3 regions of the Shewanella sp. A32 genome follow, and region 1 is predicted to be linked to each of the others. Evidence: predicted binding sites of a transcription regulator. Region 1 holds the regulator's gene; each other region holds the start of a gene.
The links. Region 1 encodes FliA, which starts transcription of late flagellar genes. Its sites were predicted from a motif close to CTAAAGNTNNNNNNNNNNNNGCCGATA; they were not measured.
Positions count from the first base shown of each region.

Region 1 (5,319 bases):
CAGCAGTTGACTACGACGAGCCGCAGCCAACGGTGGCACCGGCACCAGTATTTAGCGATCTCAGTGAAGATAAAGTGTCTTTGGGACATATACGTACCGAAAGCAAAGCTAAAACTGCACCCGCTGCAGACTCGTTACAGGCACTACTGGAAAGACAACACAACCGACTGAATCAGCAATTAGCGAAACAACCGCAACCAGGTAAAGATGATGAATTACCCGCCTGGGCACGCGGCCTAGCAAATGACGCCAGCAGTAAGCCAAAGCAAAATCAGCCGGATATTGGTGCAGCGTCTACACTCAGTAGCAAAAATAACAATGTCAAACAACAGCAGGAGCTGGAAGCCATGCGTCAGGAGCTATCCTCTTTACGCAATCTGCTGACTCATCAGATGAACGAGTTAATGATGGATTATAAGAATCGCCATGATCCAGTGGGCGCAATGCTTGAGCGGCGGCTGCTGGAAGCGGAATTCGCCCCTCAGGTTGCTAATAAATTAGCGTCATTATCACAGCATTATTCTCCGGCTGATCTGGTAAAAGCGTTGCCACAGTCACTTGCTAATCTGCTGAGTAACCAAGGTGACGATATTGTACGTCAAGGGGGCATTGTGGCCTTGGTGGGTCCTACTGGTGTTGGTAAAACCACCACTTTGGCGAAAATTGCTGCAAGATTTATTGCGCATCACGGTCCAGATTCCGTGGTGTTGATCACCACCGATCATTATCGAATCGGAGCCTTTGAGCAATTGGCAACTTATGGCAAGATAATGGGATGTCCGGTAAAGCAAGCCCAAGATCTCAATGAGTTGGAGCAGATTGTTTATCAATTCCGCAATCGTAAACTGGTATTGATTGATACAGCTGGTATGGGTCAGCGGGATATGCGCTTGTGTCAGCAACTTGACAGTCTAACTGCCAACAGCCGCTTGCCTATCCGCAGCTTTTTAGTGCTGCCATCTACTGGACAACGGCGGGTGTTGCAAGAAGCTATCAGCCAATTCAAGCGGATTCCACTGGCTGGCGCTATATTAACTAAGCTGGATGAATCAGTGTCCTTGGGGGCGGCGTTAAGTGTGTTAATCCAAAGTGGTTTATCGTTGAGTTATACCACTGATGGACAAAGAGTGCCGGAAGATATGCAAGTCGCCGATACGTTAGGATTGGCAAAGCAGGCTCTGGCTGTTTTAAACCGGACAGAAGCGACAGATTTTAACCCTGAATCCAGGTCACCCGAAATGACCTATGCATTTGAGTAAAGCTATGACCCGGGATCAAGCGAGTGGTTTACGAATGATAAATCAACAACAAAACGATAAAGTAAAAGTAATTGCCGTTACCGGTGGCAAAGGTGGCGTTGGCAAAACCAACGTTGCAATTAATACTGCCGTGGCGCTCGCAGAAAAGGGCAAGCGGGTAATGGTGCTGGATGCGGATTTGGGGCTGGCGAACGTCGATGTGATGCTGGGACTCAGAGCCGAACGCAACCTTTCCCACGTGTTGTCCGGTGAAGCTGAACTCGATGACATTATAGTGCGTGGTCCTAAAGGTATTGGGATTATTCCCGCTACTTCAGGTACTCAGGCCATGGTTGAGTTGAGCCCGGCACAACATGCCGGGTTAATTCGTGCCTTCAGCGAAATGAAAACTCAGTTTGATGTACTCATTGTGGATACTGCTGCTGGTATTTCCGACATGGTGCTGAGTTTTTCCCGGGCCTCACAAGATGTGCTGGTGGTGGTTTGTGACGAACCGACATCAATTACTGACGCCTATGCGCTGATTAAAATTCTTAGCCGCGAGCATGGCGTTTTCCGCTTTAAAATTGTGGCGAATATGGTGCGCAGTTTGCGAGAAGGGATGGAACTTTTTGCCAAACTCAGTAAAGTCACCGACCGCTTTCTGGACGTTGCGCTGGAGTTGGTCGCGACTATTCCCTTTGATGAAAACTTACGCAAGTCGGTTCGTAAGCAGAAACTTATTGTGGAAGCCTTTCCCAAATCCCCAGCCAGTATCGCTTATCAGGGATTAGCCAATAAAGTGATTAGCTGGCCGATACCGCAGCAACCGGGCGGCCATCTCGAATTCTTTGTTGAACGTTTGGTACAGAAACCTGAATATCAGGAGGAAGGTACCAGTGAATAAAATGGCCGCAGCGTATGCAGGTTTTGACGATAAAAGCTCAATCGTTAACCAGTATGCGCCGCTGGTGAAACGGATTGCGCATCATTTACTGGCACGCTTACCGGCTTCTGTCCAACTGGATGACCTCCTGCAAGCTGGCATGATGGGGTTGCTGGAAGCAGCCGCAAAGTTTGATGGTAGCAAAGGCGCCAAGTTTGAGACTTTTGCCGGGATCCGTATTCGAGGCGCGATGATTGACGAGATTCGTCGCGGTGATTGGCTACCACGGTCGGTGCATCGTAATCAACGGCGCATTGCCCAAGTCATTGATGAACTCGAACAGGAGTTGGGGCGCGATGCTCGCGATGTCGAGATTGCGGAGCGACTGGAAATGCCACTTGATGAATATCATCACATTCTAAGTGACGTATCTTGCGGTAAAATCATAGGAATTGAAGATCTTGGTGGTGCGCCTGATGCTTTTTTCGCCGATGAAATGGCGGCAGATGATACCTATGAGATGCTGGCAAATAATCAGTTTCGTGATGCTTTGGCTGAGGCGATCAAACTTCTGCCGGAAAGAGATGCGCTTGTTCTGTCGCTTTATTATGATGAAGCACTCAATTTGAAAGAAATTGGTGCTATTTTGGATGTCAGTGAGTCTAGAGTCAGTCAGATCCACAGTCAGGCGATGCTACGACTCAAAGCTAAGCTCAGGCATTGGACACAGAATTAAGCAGTTTTTGAGCGGTTTTAAAAATTCAGCTCTGCGGAGGAAACTTTGGATAAAAACATGAAAATTCTTATTGTTGACGATTTTTCAACGATGAGAAGAATTATCAAAAACCTGTTGCGGGATCTTGGGTTTAACAACACCCAGGAAGCCGATGATGGGTCAACTGCGCTACCAATGCTGCAGAAAGGTGATTTCGATTTTGTTGTCACCGATTGGAATATGCCGGGAATGCAGGGCATTGACCTGTTAAGAGCGATTCGAGCTGACGAAAATCTGAAAAATATTCCAGTGTTAATGGTAACTGCTGAAGCTAAACGCGAACAGATCATCGCCGCCGCTCAAGCAGGGGTCAACGGCTATGTCGTTAAACCATTTACCGCGGCAACCCTGAAAGAGAAGTTGGACAAAATTTTTGAACGACTTGGTTGATTTCGGGGGAGATATGAAGGCAGAAGAAAATGCGCTCATTACGCTAGAACAAGCTCAGTATTTGGTCGAACTGCTATCGGCCGGACAACAACAACAAGCGGATGAAGTCGTTCGTGAGTTATGCCAGCCCATCCAACAGGAACTGTTTGCCGAAGTCGGTAAACTGACCCGGCAGTTACACAATTCGTTAAATGAATTTCCGATCGACAGTCGTTTGGTGGAGCTGACCAATAACGATATTCCTGATGCGAAGGAGCGTTTGAGTTTTGTCATCGATATGACGGAACAGGCGGCCAACAAAACGATGGATGCCGTAGAAGAGTGCCTGCCACTTTCCGATGCACTCAGTGTCAGCCTGACCAATATCAAACCTTCGTGGGACAGACTGATGCGCAGAAATCTTTCCCTTGGAGAGTTCAAAACGCTTTGCCATGACGTACAGCATTTCATGGCACAAACTGAAGCAGACTCAGGTCGTTTACATGAGTTGCTGAACCAGATTTTGTTAGCGCAAGATTTCCAGGATCTCACCGGGCAGATGATCCGCCGTGTGATTGATTTAGTAAAAGAAGTCGAAAGTAATTTAGTGTCATTGTTGACCATGTTTGGGGCGCAGCCCAATGAGAGCCTTACCAGTGTCAGAGAAAATAATATCGATGCTGAAGGCCCTATTCATAATGCCAGTAGCCGACAGGATGTAGTGGCAGGCCAAGATGAAGTGGACGATTTGCTCTCAAGTCTTGGGTTCTGATGAGGAGTCATATTGATGGCCTTTGATGTTGATGAAGAGATCCTGCAGGATTTTTTAATCGAAGCCGGAGAGATTTTGGAATTGCTTCAGGAACAGTTAGTTCAGCTGGAGAATAATCCAGATGACACCGACTTATTAAACGCAATTTTTCGTGGCTTTCATACCGTAAAGGGCGGCGCCGGCTTTTTGGGACTGGCCCCTATGGTGGATGTCTGCCACGAAGCAGAAAATACCTTTGATTTATTGCGTACCGGCAAACGCAGTGTCAGCGCAGAATTAATGGATATCATCCTGCAAGCGCTGGATGCCATAAATGTGATGTTTGGTCAGACTCAGGCAGGAGAAGAGCAACAACCCGCAGATCCGCAGCTGCTGGCCAGTCTCAAACTGTTGAGTTCCGGCGCACCTTTGCCTTCCGAATCCGGGGCTAGTGCAGCTATTGACGTCGCTAACGAAACTGCCATCGCTGATATGGCCGAAACTGATGCTGTTGACAGCGCTGATGCATTATTTGACGAGATGTTGGCGTCAGTTTCTCCGGTGGAAACGCCTTCTGCTTCCGCACCGGAGCCTGCTGCGGACAGCGGCAGTATTGACGATATCGATGAAACCGAATTTGAAGCGTTACTGGATGCCTTGCATGGTCAGGGCAAGGGGCCATCTACCGCGGTAACACCAGTTAAGGTCACCCCCGCAGCCCCCAAAACCGCTGATGATATTACAGATGATGAATTTGAAGCCTTATTAGATGAGCTACATGGCAAAGGCAAATTCTCCAATAATCCTGAAGCCAAGCCAGTCGCGGTTGAAACCAGTAGCCATCAGGTGGATTCAGATGAGATATCTGAAGATGAATTTGAAGCATTGTTAGATCAACTGCATGGCAAGGGTAAGGCTCCAGGACTAGAAGTCGCCGCTGAAAAACCACCAGTGGCCGCGGCAGCTAAAGCACCTGTAACACCCAAAGCGGCTGAAACCATCGTATCTGCTGCTAAAGCCGTCCCCGCGGAAACTAAAGCTCCGGTTCCCGTCAAAGAAGTTGTAACCAGCAAAGCAGTTGCCAGCCATCCTGGTAATAGTGCGCCGCAAGCGGAAACCACTGTACGTGTAGATACCGCGCGACTTGACCAGATTATGAATATGGTGGGTGAGCTGGTACTGGTTCGTAATCGACTGGTGAGTCTTGGCGTTTCTCGTGAAGATGAGGATATGAGTAAGGCGCTGGCAAACCTGGATCTGGTGACATCAGATCTGCAAGGTGCCGTAATGAAAACCCGAA
Region 1 is NZ_JARFTS010000001.1:387,793-393,111, forward strand. It holds gene flhF (flagellar biosynthesis protein FlhF) at 1-1,259, shown strand, start outside; gene PY479_RS01710 (MinD/ParA family protein) at 1,264-2,145, shown strand; gene PY479_RS01715 (RNA polymerase sigma factor FliA) at 2,138-2,860, shown strand; gene cheY (chemotaxis response regulator CheY) at 2,906-3,289, shown strand; gene PY479_RS01725 (protein phosphatase CheZ) at 3,303-4,040, shown strand; gene PY479_RS01730 (chemotaxis protein CheA) at 4,056-5,319, shown strand, end outside.

Region 2 (5,319 bases), on a different contig from region 1:
GCACCACCGAGATTGAAAAAGCAGTAATGGGTACGAGCCCCTTTCTTAATAAACTGGAAGCTGGACACCCCGGAATCGAAACCACCAGAGATCAATGACAACACATCTTCCTGAGTCGCCATCGGGAAGCCACCAAGACCCGATACTTTTTTCTCCACCAGATACAGCTTATCGTTGTTAATCTCCAGATTAACAGTGATCTCCGGGTTCTTGAGTTTTACACCGGCAGCTTCTGTATGCTGATTCAGTCCACCGCCAACATATTTTTCCACGTCAATAGAGGTGAAATCATGATGTCCGCTACGCTTAACCCGGACACAGAAGGTCTTACCTGCCAGGTCATCGCCAAAGGCTTTCAAGGTATGCAGATAGATATCGTGTACTGTTTCGAAGGTGTATTCATTTACACGCGCAACAGTCGCGATCCCTGGGATACAAGTCAGGCGTTCGCCAACACTGTCCAGCAGTTCTGGTTTGTCCTGTGGTACCCCGACCATGATGCGGTCCCACTGTCTTACCACAGTGACACCTTCATCAACTTTTTTCAGTACATTCCGGATATTAGATTCCAGCATTTTAGTGAAGCGCAAACGTACTGGCTTGCTCTTCATCATGATTTCGGGGTACAGCTTAACGATAAACTTCATGGATTTTCCGCAGCATAAAACGAGGTCAAAAACGCAATCGCGGGATTATAGCAAAGTGACAGGAACAGTCCCAGCATCGCGGGAAAAGTCTTCCAGTAACAACCAACCGGCCCAAGTGCCGGTTGGTTGTTACTGCTATTGGGCTTGATTGGGCGTGACCTGAAGTTCATCCGATAACTTGGCTTTGCCTTGTTCAATTGCAATCTCTACCCGACGATTACGGGCACGATGTTCAGCACTGTCATTCGGCACCAGTGGATTGGTATCAGCGAGGCCCTCCACTTTCATGCGTTCAGGATCAAACCCTTTCACCCGAATAAGTTCGTGCGCGACCGCTAAGGCTCTTTGCGCTGACAGATCCCAGTTCGACTGATAGAGCTCGTTGCTGATCTGGATATCATCGGTATTACCGGATACCGTCACTATGCCAGGCACATCTTTCAGTAACTCACCAATCGCCCGGATCACCGGTTTAAATTGTGGCTGCAAAAAACCTGAACCGGAGGCAAAAGAGCCTTTTTCCCGGATGCGAATGATGATCTGTTGTCCCAAAGACTCAATTTCGATGGCACCATCAACGATTTCCTTGTTGAGCTTTTCTGCCATTTTTTTCGCTTGATCGTTAACCTGCTTTTGCGTGGCTTCATACTCTTGAGTACGTTTGGCCTCGGCTTGTTCCTGTGCCGTTGCCGTTGACTCACCACCACGCTGGTCACCGCGCTGCTTCTGAATACCACCGGCGCTTTCATCGTCACCCGCCTGGAAGGTCAACGTCGGCTGCGTCATTTCATTAGTTTGCTGGTTAATCACTTCTATCGGTGACGGATCCGGACGCCCGGGGCGGAACTCCAGCGCAATCACCGACGTGCCCTTGGGAATATCCTTGACTTCAACTTTGTTCTGGACACCAAAGGCATATTTCATTGAACCAGCGATTTGCTTAAATTTAAGCACGTCCATCTCGGAAAAAGACAGCAACAGCACAAAGAAGCACATCAGCAATGACATCAGATCAGAAAAGGTTGCCAGCCAAGGCGGTGCTGCGGGTGGACAGTCAGGACACTTTTGCTTCGCCATGACGCTATTCCCCGCTCGTGGTTTCTATCTTACGTTTCTTCTCAGCCAGATAGTTTTTCAGGAAGCTCTCGATGACGCGAGGGTTCTGACCATCCTGAATGGCCAATACCGCATCCATAATCAGGTTGCGATTAAGCATTTCTTCGCTCATACGCAACGCCAGTTTGTCAGCTATCGGCAGTGCCAGCAGGTTCGCCATCAGCGAACCATACAAGGTGGTCAGCAAGGCTACAGCCATTGCGGGACCGATTGACTTAGGGTCATCCATGTTAGACAACATCGCCACCAACCCCACTAAGGTACCAATCATCCCCATCGCCGGGCCAACATCCCCAAACGCCTTAAAGATAGCGATGCCGGATTTATGCCGCTCTTCGGTCAGTGCAATGTCCTTTTCCAGCGCTTCTCGCACAACATCGCCATCATGCCCATCCACCAGCATGTCGACAGCTTTCTGCATAAAGGTATTAGAGATCTGGGCTTCTTCTAATGCCAGGAAACCGCCTTTACGGGCAGCATCTGCCATAGTGACCGACTGTTCAATTAGATCTTCTGGATTATCCAATTTGAAGATAAAGGCTTTGGCGGCAATCTTCATCGCACCGAGATATTGCTTGAGATTGAACTTCATCATCACCACAAAGATAGAGCCAACGAACACAATTAATACCGAAGGAACGTCAATGTAAACGGAAATACCGCCAGCGCTGACCATGGCCCAGAACATCACACCAAATGCGCCAATAATGCCTATCAGGGTTGCTAAATCCACTGTTGCTCCTCGAGTCTGTACTGTCGTCCCATCCGCTCACCCATCGACCAGCAGGATATCATGATGCAAAATCCGGAAAACTGGCTGTCGCTTGTCCAAACACAGCCACGGAAAGGGAATGTCACGCTTTTCAACGGCTTCTATTTCTGTTTATCGGACCAAACTTAGGCAAGTTTAGAGGGATTTTATTCCGGGGCGAAAATATTTTTGTCGCAAAGCGTGCTTTTGAGCAAATTACCAGCGCTGGCATTTGACCCTACGCCAGCGCTGCTATAACGTGTCAACCGATAAAACTGCCGCCAGTCCTAACCTGACCCCTTTGCAGACCCTGCCTCGATTCCGCAAGAGGATCGCTGGTATACTCTGTCCGCAGTGTTAATCCAAGGAAAACAACGTGGCTAAAAAACCTGAGAATCTCAGTTTTGAAGAATCCCTGAATCAACTTGAACAGATAGTGACTGAGCTCGAACAGGGTGAAGTGTCGCTGGATGATGCGCTCAAGCAATTTGAACGTGGAATTAATCTGGTCCGCAGTAGCCAAAATAAGTTAGAGCAAGCGCAGCAAAAGGTTGCCATCTTATTATCCGATGATGCACAAGCGCCACTGAGTCCATTTGATGTCGAGGAAGAGTAATTGTTAACTGATGCCATCAATCGCTGCCAACAACGTATTAATCAGCATCTTACTGCAATTTTTGACGCGCTGCCGGTCAGTGAACCACGATTACAAGAAGCGATGCGTTACGGTGTCTTGTTGGGTGGTAAACGAGTTCGCCCGTTTTTGGTCTATTCCGTGGGAGAGATGTTAGGTGTTGCTGCCGAGCGCTTAGATAATTGCGCCGCAGCCATTGAATGTATCCACGCCTATTCGTTGATTCACGATGATTTGCCCGCCATGGACAATGATGAATTGCGGCGCGGCCAGCCAACAGTTCATGTCGCATTTGACGAGGCAACAGCCATTCTCGCCGGGGATGCGTTGCAGACATTGGCGTTCGAACTGATCAGCCAAGAAACTGGCGATTTCAGCGCCCAGCAGCAACTCCTCATGATTAAGGCATTGGCCAACGCCTCAGGCTATCTCGGCATGTGTGGCGGGCAAGCACTGGATTTGGCGGCGACAGATAAAGAAATCCCGCTGAGTGAGCTGACCCGCTTACACCGTCTAAAAACAGGTGCCTTAATTCGCTGTGCAGTGCAATTAGCTGTTATTGCTGCCAACGTAGATGCACAACAGCGTCAGCAACTATTGGCCTATGCTGATGCCATCGGACTGGCATTTCAAGTCCAAGATGACATTCTGGATATCACATCCAGTACCGAAGAACTGGGCAAACCACAAGGTTCCGATACCCGTTCCAACAAGAGTACATACCCTAAATTATTGGGATTAGCTGGGGCAAAAGCAACGGCTGAAGCGCTACTAAAAGAGGCACTATCAGCCTTGGGGAATTTGCCCTACAATAGCCGACTAATTGCTGAATTCGCTCGCTATATTATTGAGCGGCGAGTATAAAAGAGACAAAAGTAGCTCCTTATGAGTCTGGATATCACTCAATTTCCGGTATTGGCCCAAGCCAATACACCCGAAGAGTTGCGCCAGTTGCCACAGGCATTATTGCCGCAACTTGCCGACGAACTCAGGGCTTTTTTGCTGCAATCCGTAGGGCAATCCAGCGGCCATTTTGCTTCTGGATTAGGCACAGTGGAACTTACCGTAGCACTTCATTATGTGTATAACACGCCGTTTGACCGATTGGTGTGGGACGTCGGCCATCAGGCATATCCGCATAAAATCCTCACTGGACGTCGCGATCAGATGCACACCATTCGCCAAAAAGGTGGACTGCATCCATTCCCATGGCGCGGCGAAAGTGACTATGACACCTTCAGTGTCGGTCACTCCAGTACCTCAATCTCGGCGGCGCTGGCAATGGCAATTGCTGCAGATAAAGAACAGGCAGGCCGCCGCGTTGTCGCGGTTATCGGTGACGGAGCCATGACTGGTGGGATGGTGTTTGAAGCCATGAATCACGCCGGCGATCTGCACAAAGATATGTTAGTGGTACTTAACGATAACGAGATGTCTATCTCCGAAAACGTAGGTGCACTGAATAAACACTTTGCCCAACTGATGTCAGGCCGCTTCTATTCCAGTATTCGTGAAGGCAGTAAAAAAGTGCTGCAGGGAATGCCGGTTATCAAGGAGATGGCTCGCCGGACGGAGGAACATCTTAAGGGTATGATGGTTCCGGGCACCTTGTTTGAAGAGCTCGGTTTTAATTATATCGGCCCTATTGATGGTCACGATGTGAATGCACTAGTGGAAACCCTGCGTAACATGCGCAATCTGGGCGGGCCGCAACTGCTGCACATTATGACCAAAAAAGGCAAAGGCTATGAGCCAGCGGAAAAAGATCCTATTGGCTGGCATGCCGTGCCTAAGTTCGATCCGAGCCAATTCCGCAAACCAGCCACCAAACCTGGCTTACCCACCTTCTCTGAAGTGTTCGGCAAATGGCTGTGTGATATTGCCGCAAAAGACGACAAAGTGGTTGGCATTACTCCAGCCATGCGTGAAGGTTCTGGGATGGTGGAGTTTTCTCAGAAATTCCCGGAACAGTATTTTGATGCGGCGATTGCCGAACAACATGCCGTAACCTTAGGTGCCGGATTTGCCGCTGAAGGCTACAAACCTGTTGTTGCAATTTACTCCACTTTCCTACAGCGCGCCTACGATCAGGTTATTCACGATGTGGCCCTGCAGAAACTGCCGGTGTTGTTCGCTATTGATCGCGGTGGCATTGTCGGTGCAGATGGTCC
Region 2 is NZ_JARFTS010000010.1:65,123-70,441, reverse strand. It holds gene thiI (tRNA uracil 4-sulfurtransferase ThiI) at 1-647, opposite strand, end outside; gene PY479_RS09545 (flagellar motor protein MotB) at 783-1,724, opposite strand; gene pomA (flagellar motor protein PomA) at 1,729-2,496, opposite strand; gene xseB (exodeoxyribonuclease VII small subunit) at 2,891-3,130, shown strand; gene ispA ((2E,6E)-farnesyl diphosphate synthase) at 3,131-4,012, shown strand; gene dxs (1-deoxy-D-xylulose-5-phosphate synthase) at 4,034-5,319, shown strand, end outside.
Region 2: the regulator FliA is predicted to act here: its motif matches at 2,648-2,674, upstream of pomA (flagellar motor protein PomA).

Region 3 (5,319 bases), on a different contig from region 1:
GGTGCCCGTACCACTGAGTCTCAGGTACACCGAGAACTGGCTTCAGGTTTGTCCTGCCCGGTAGGTTTTAAAAATGGTACTGATGGCAACATCAAGATTGCCATTGATGCGATTGGGGCTGCCAGTGCCTCGCACTATTTTCTGTCGGTGACTAAATTCGGGCACTCAGCGATTGTGTCAACCAAAGGAAATGATGACTGCCACATCATTTTGCGCGGTGGAAAAGAACCAAACTATGATGCAGCATCTGTTGCCGCAACCAAAGCGCAATTAAAGAAAGCTGGATTGCCGCTCAAAATCATGATTGATATCAGTCATGCCAATTCGCATAAAGATTATCGGCGTCAGATGCAGGTAGCCGAAGACGTATGTCTGCAGCTACAGCAAGGCGAGCAGAGTGTGTTCGGCCTGATGGTAGAAAGTAACCTGGTTGAAGGAAATCAGGAACTTAAAATCGGCCAACCATTACGCTATGGTCAGAGTATCACCGATGCTTGTATCGGCTGGGATGACACAGAAAAACTGCTCGCCTTACTTAATGAAAGTGTGCTTGCCAGAAGAAAATCTACTGCAGTTTAAACATGTTATCAAAGCATAACAGGCACAGTTATTGTGCCTGTTATTTTTGCATTTTCTGCTGCAAATACTCATTGGCTTTGGCCAGACTTCCAAATGAAGCAATGAGATTGTTTCGGCCTTTTGCTTGAATTTCGGGGTTTCCTGACTCGACCATCATCCAAACCCAGGTTTGGATCAGTGGTAAAGGGGGATATTGAACTTTGGATTCCATGATGCTTAGGTCCTTTAACTAACTGTCTAATAGCGCTGCACTAAAAGGGCCCACAATCCAGGTGGTAAACTGACTTCCTGAGAATTGACTTAGAGTACCAAATTCCTGCGTCAGAGATAATCACATTTGCGCTAATACTTTGTTTAAAAATGTAAAAGGTTTTAACGTTAGCGACAATGTTATCTCAGCGGTTAGCGGTGAACACCATACTATCGTCACAATGTGACAGTTCAGCGAAAAATGAGGTGAAGTGCTGATTGACTCTCAGTACATTTGGCTGATTTCTGTGCAAATTACCCACAAGTAATTCAGTAGCGATTCAGTTGTGCGATTGCATACTTGTTCTGTAGTCAACTTTATCTATAAAAAGGTAATGCTATGGAAAATATTGCACTATTGGTAAGCCTTGAAGGAACCAGTAAACGGGTCACTACAGATTGGCGCAGCTTAGCTGCTACCTTAAAGCAACGTGGATTGGGTGATTGTGCGTTGCAGCAGTTGCATATTGAATTACTGGCGGGGCTGATTGTGTCGACACGAGGTCTTACGCTGTGCAAAAAGCTATCTTTGCCCATACACGACGATATGGATTGGCATTTATTGGGAACATCACATGCCGCCGCCGAACAAGCTACAATGGCAGGACTTTAGTAGAGTGGAAAAGAGTTACTTGTTGTCAGCTTGACGTGTTTGCCAGCCATCACAGAGGAGATTAACGCAGCCATCTTGTTCGGACACAGGGCGTAGACCGGTGATTTTACCCCCCCGGTAACATAGCATTTCGCCCTCAATCTCAATTAGTCGGCTACAGTTTTGGCAGCTTAATGACGCATTTTTTGTGCAGTCTGTGCTAGTGGGTGTTCGGCTGACATATGTGGTCTTCACCTTTAACTCTCCCTTTCAGCTGTTCCAAATGATTAATGGCGGCATTCTAACATTTTTTGTGATGTGGCGCACAATCTAACTTAGGTAATATTTTTAGTTTACGCAATAGCTAAATTAGCTTTATGCTAATTTAACACATTCAATGTGACAATCTGTTGTAAATTTAAAATCCCGCAATCCTATATTTTGTTTGATGTTAAACACCTCTACCGCCTCTTGTTTCGCCTGCTATATGCCATGGTCGTGCTGCTTGTTCGCTCCGGTATGTCGATGTTACTTGCCGCACTTAAATCTGAATTGATCTAAATTTGTGTAAAAAATGGTCGATAATGAGATGAATGCTTAATATGCGCGAGGACTAAATGATGGAAATCCAAAATCATGGTTACCAGGTATCTAAGGTCGCTACCGATAAAGCGGCGGTGGTGGATGGCAACCACGGTAAAGCCGTATCTGAAGTCGCCCGCAGTAAAAGTGCCCGTCATATTAGCCAGCAATTGATGAATCAGGCGATTGCTTCAGCACAGGAACAGGTGTCGATAAGCAGCGGTGATAAACCCATGCAATTGCTTTACCGGACAGCAATTGATGCTATTAATCAGGAATTGGCCGGGCCCATGGGAAATTCGGCGCCGCAACTATCACAACAGCAAGAAATGGATTATTCGCCGGAAGCTACCGCTGGACGAATTGTGGATTTTGCGACGCAGTTTTTCTCGGTCTATCAACAACAAAATCCAGATAAAAGTGCAGCAGACCAGCTTAGTGGCTTCATGGATGTTATTGGTAGCGCCATCGACAATGGTTTTGCTGAGGCGCGGAATATCCTGGATAAGTTAAACGTACTAAATGGGGATATCGCTGACGGTGTCAATGCCACCTATGAGTATGTTCAGAAAGGATTAACGGCGTTTCGTGACAGTTTTAACAGCGATAATGCTACTACAGATACCGCGAGCTGAATCCAAATGTATCGTCGCTTAAACCCCTTCAATGGAAGGGGTTTTTGTTATGTGTCGTGTGGCGTATGCTTAACTTTAGTTAGGTGACTCATTCGGTGGAGAGACTATGTGGCACGTCGGTAAAGTGATTGAGCGGACTGACTGGAACAGTAGGCTCTTCAGTTTGAAGATAGCTGTCGATATTGGCCCTTTTATTGCGGGACAATTCGTTAAGCTGGGGATGGAGATACAAGGCAAGCGAGTTGCCAGGGCCTATTCTGTAGTGAATGCGCCTGGCAGCAACTACATCGAAATTTTGGCGGTCACCGTTCCCGACGGAAGTTTATCGCCAGCATTGCACTTGCTCTTACCAGGGGATGTTGTTGAGGTCAATGTTCCTGCTACCGGATTCCTGACGTTACCGGAATTGCCCTCTGGCAAGCTACAGGGACGACATCTTTGGATGTTAGCGACTGGGACGGCCGTCGGACCATTTTTGTCGATGTTAGACACTGCCGAACCTTGGCAACGATTTGAGCAAGTAATATTGGTCTACGGTGCCAGACTAGTGGCTGATTTGGCATATCTTGATAAGTTGCAGACCTTGGCTCGTAAGAATACGCAGTTCTGCTTCCTGCCCAGCGTGACCCGCGAAACGCAATCCGGGATGTTACATTGCCGAATTCCCGATGGCATTGCCTCCGGCGAAATTGAACGGCAAGCCGGTATCACAATTACAGCCACAGATTCTCAGGTGATGTTATGTGGAAACCCGGGGATGATCCACAGCACAATTGAACTTTTAACGGCGCGGGGATTACATAAAAACTTGCGGCGAGCACCAGGGCAGATCACAACAGAGAAGTATTGGTAACTAAATTCCCACGATTGCTTTCCAGCTCCGAATTTACCACCAATCAAAGTTGTGGATGGAAATCTATACGTTTCTGGATCCGCAACCTATAGAGCTGCTTTTATGCTGGAGGATATGAACAAAGTTTCATTACTCGATTTTTATATGAGGCGCCATGAACCTATTTAGTGTTCAATGTTTCCGACTTATTAAATAAGTGACCTTGCGGAAATTGGCATGAATTTAACTTGTACGGCAGAGGTTGGGCAAAGCCGCACCGAGCACCTGTGGTAAGACGACTTTGACACTGTAGTGGTGTGATTGTTGTGAATATTGCGTTGAGCCTTAAATCTTGTCAGTCAATAATGTCCCAATTGTGTTACCGCAACCTATCCAAGCTTGTACGTATCCATATATCTGCGGCCAGCAGGGTTTTTACGCCTTTCTGCTTCCCCATTATGACCGTATAAATCGGTAATTAGACCAACATGAATACGGCGACCTGTGCCGGGAGTTCGCCGATCTTCGTGGTGCATATAGCGGCATTTGCAGTCTGGGTTATCACATGTGGCTAATGGCAAGCTAGGGGCATCTTGCGGCAGAAAACGTTTCCCCGATAATTGGGCCGCCGCTTTACACGGAAAGCCAGTGCACTCAATGCTAACGGCTTTAAAGGGGGATGCTTTCGGGGGAGCTGTTCTAGCACGTGATTCTTTATTTTTTTTTGTTTGCCAGCGGTGACGAAAAAGGTAGCCGAGCACCAGCACTGCCAGCAGCAGAAACCCTATCTCATACATACCACTCTCCCTGATTATTTTTTTGAGTATTTTCATTGCCTTCTAGTTTAGTTGAAATATGGCGTGTTAGCGGAGAATTACGAAAGGAGGTAGTCATCGAGAGAATTGTTTCAATACATTGCTCGTTATGAACAGTATGTCACTGTTATGTTACGTTTATTGCATTGTGTAATCACCGGTCTCAACCGACTATGTTCACATCTAATCCGAAGGTAAAAGTTTCGACTAACGCTATGATCAATATTTATCGATGGTCGTTTTTAACGGTTGTGTCGCTGCTGATTTTCTCCACTGCTGATGCATTAGCTTACGACAGGATAACGGGGAAGGCATTTGCCAGCCGCTCAGCAGTTTATGCAGTGCATGGGATGGCTGCGACTAGCCAGCCACTGGCAACTCAAGTAGCGCTGGATATCCTCAAAGACGGTGGTAGTGCGGTCGATGCAGCGATTGCCGCAGATGCGATGTTGGGATTGGTGGAGCCCACAGGTTCTGGGGTCGGTGGCGATCTTTTTGCCATTGTCTGGAGTGCGAAAGATAAGCAGCTCTATGGCCTTAACGCTTCTGGCAGAAGCCCAAAATCATTGACGCTGGAAATACTTAAGGCAAAAGGCTTGGATTACTTACCACCCTACGGGCCGTTACCCGTATCAGTGCCGGGGGCGGTTGATGGTTGGTATCAGCTTCACAGTAAGTTCGGTAAATTACCGATGAAAAGCAATCTTGCGCCAGCGATTCGCTATGCCCGAGAAGGCGTTCCCGTCTCGGAATTGATTGCGTACTACATGCAGCTGAGTGGCAAGCGTTTGGCTAAATATCCGGGTTTTAAAGAGACCTATATGCCCAATGGCCACATGCCAAAAACCGGTGAAATATTCAAGAATCCTGCATTGGCAAATACTCTGGAAAAAATAGCCAAGGGCGGTAGAGATGAGTTTTACAAAGGAAGTATTGCTCGCAGTATCGCAGCCTATATGAAAGCTCAGGGTGGCTATTTGAGTTACGACGATCTGGCCAGTCATCATAGCGAATGGGTCAAACCGGTATCAGCTA
Region 3 is NZ_JARFTS010000002.1:213,074-218,392, forward strand. It holds gene aroG (3-deoxy-7-phosphoheptulonate synthase AroG) at 1-579, shown strand, start outside; gene PY479_RS02930 (hypothetical protein) at 620-790, opposite strand; gene PY479_RS02935 (hypothetical protein) at 1,169-1,441, shown strand; gene PY479_RS02940 (DUF5610 domain-containing protein) at 2,041-2,637, shown strand; gene PY479_RS02945 (ferredoxin--NADP reductase) at 2,744-3,490, shown strand; gene PY479_RS02950 (hypothetical protein) at 3,859-4,302, opposite strand; gene ggt (gamma-glutamyltransferase) at 4,500-5,319, shown strand, end outside.
Region 3: the regulator FliA is predicted to act here: its motif matches at 1,978-2,004, upstream of PY479_RS02940 (DUF5610 domain-containing protein).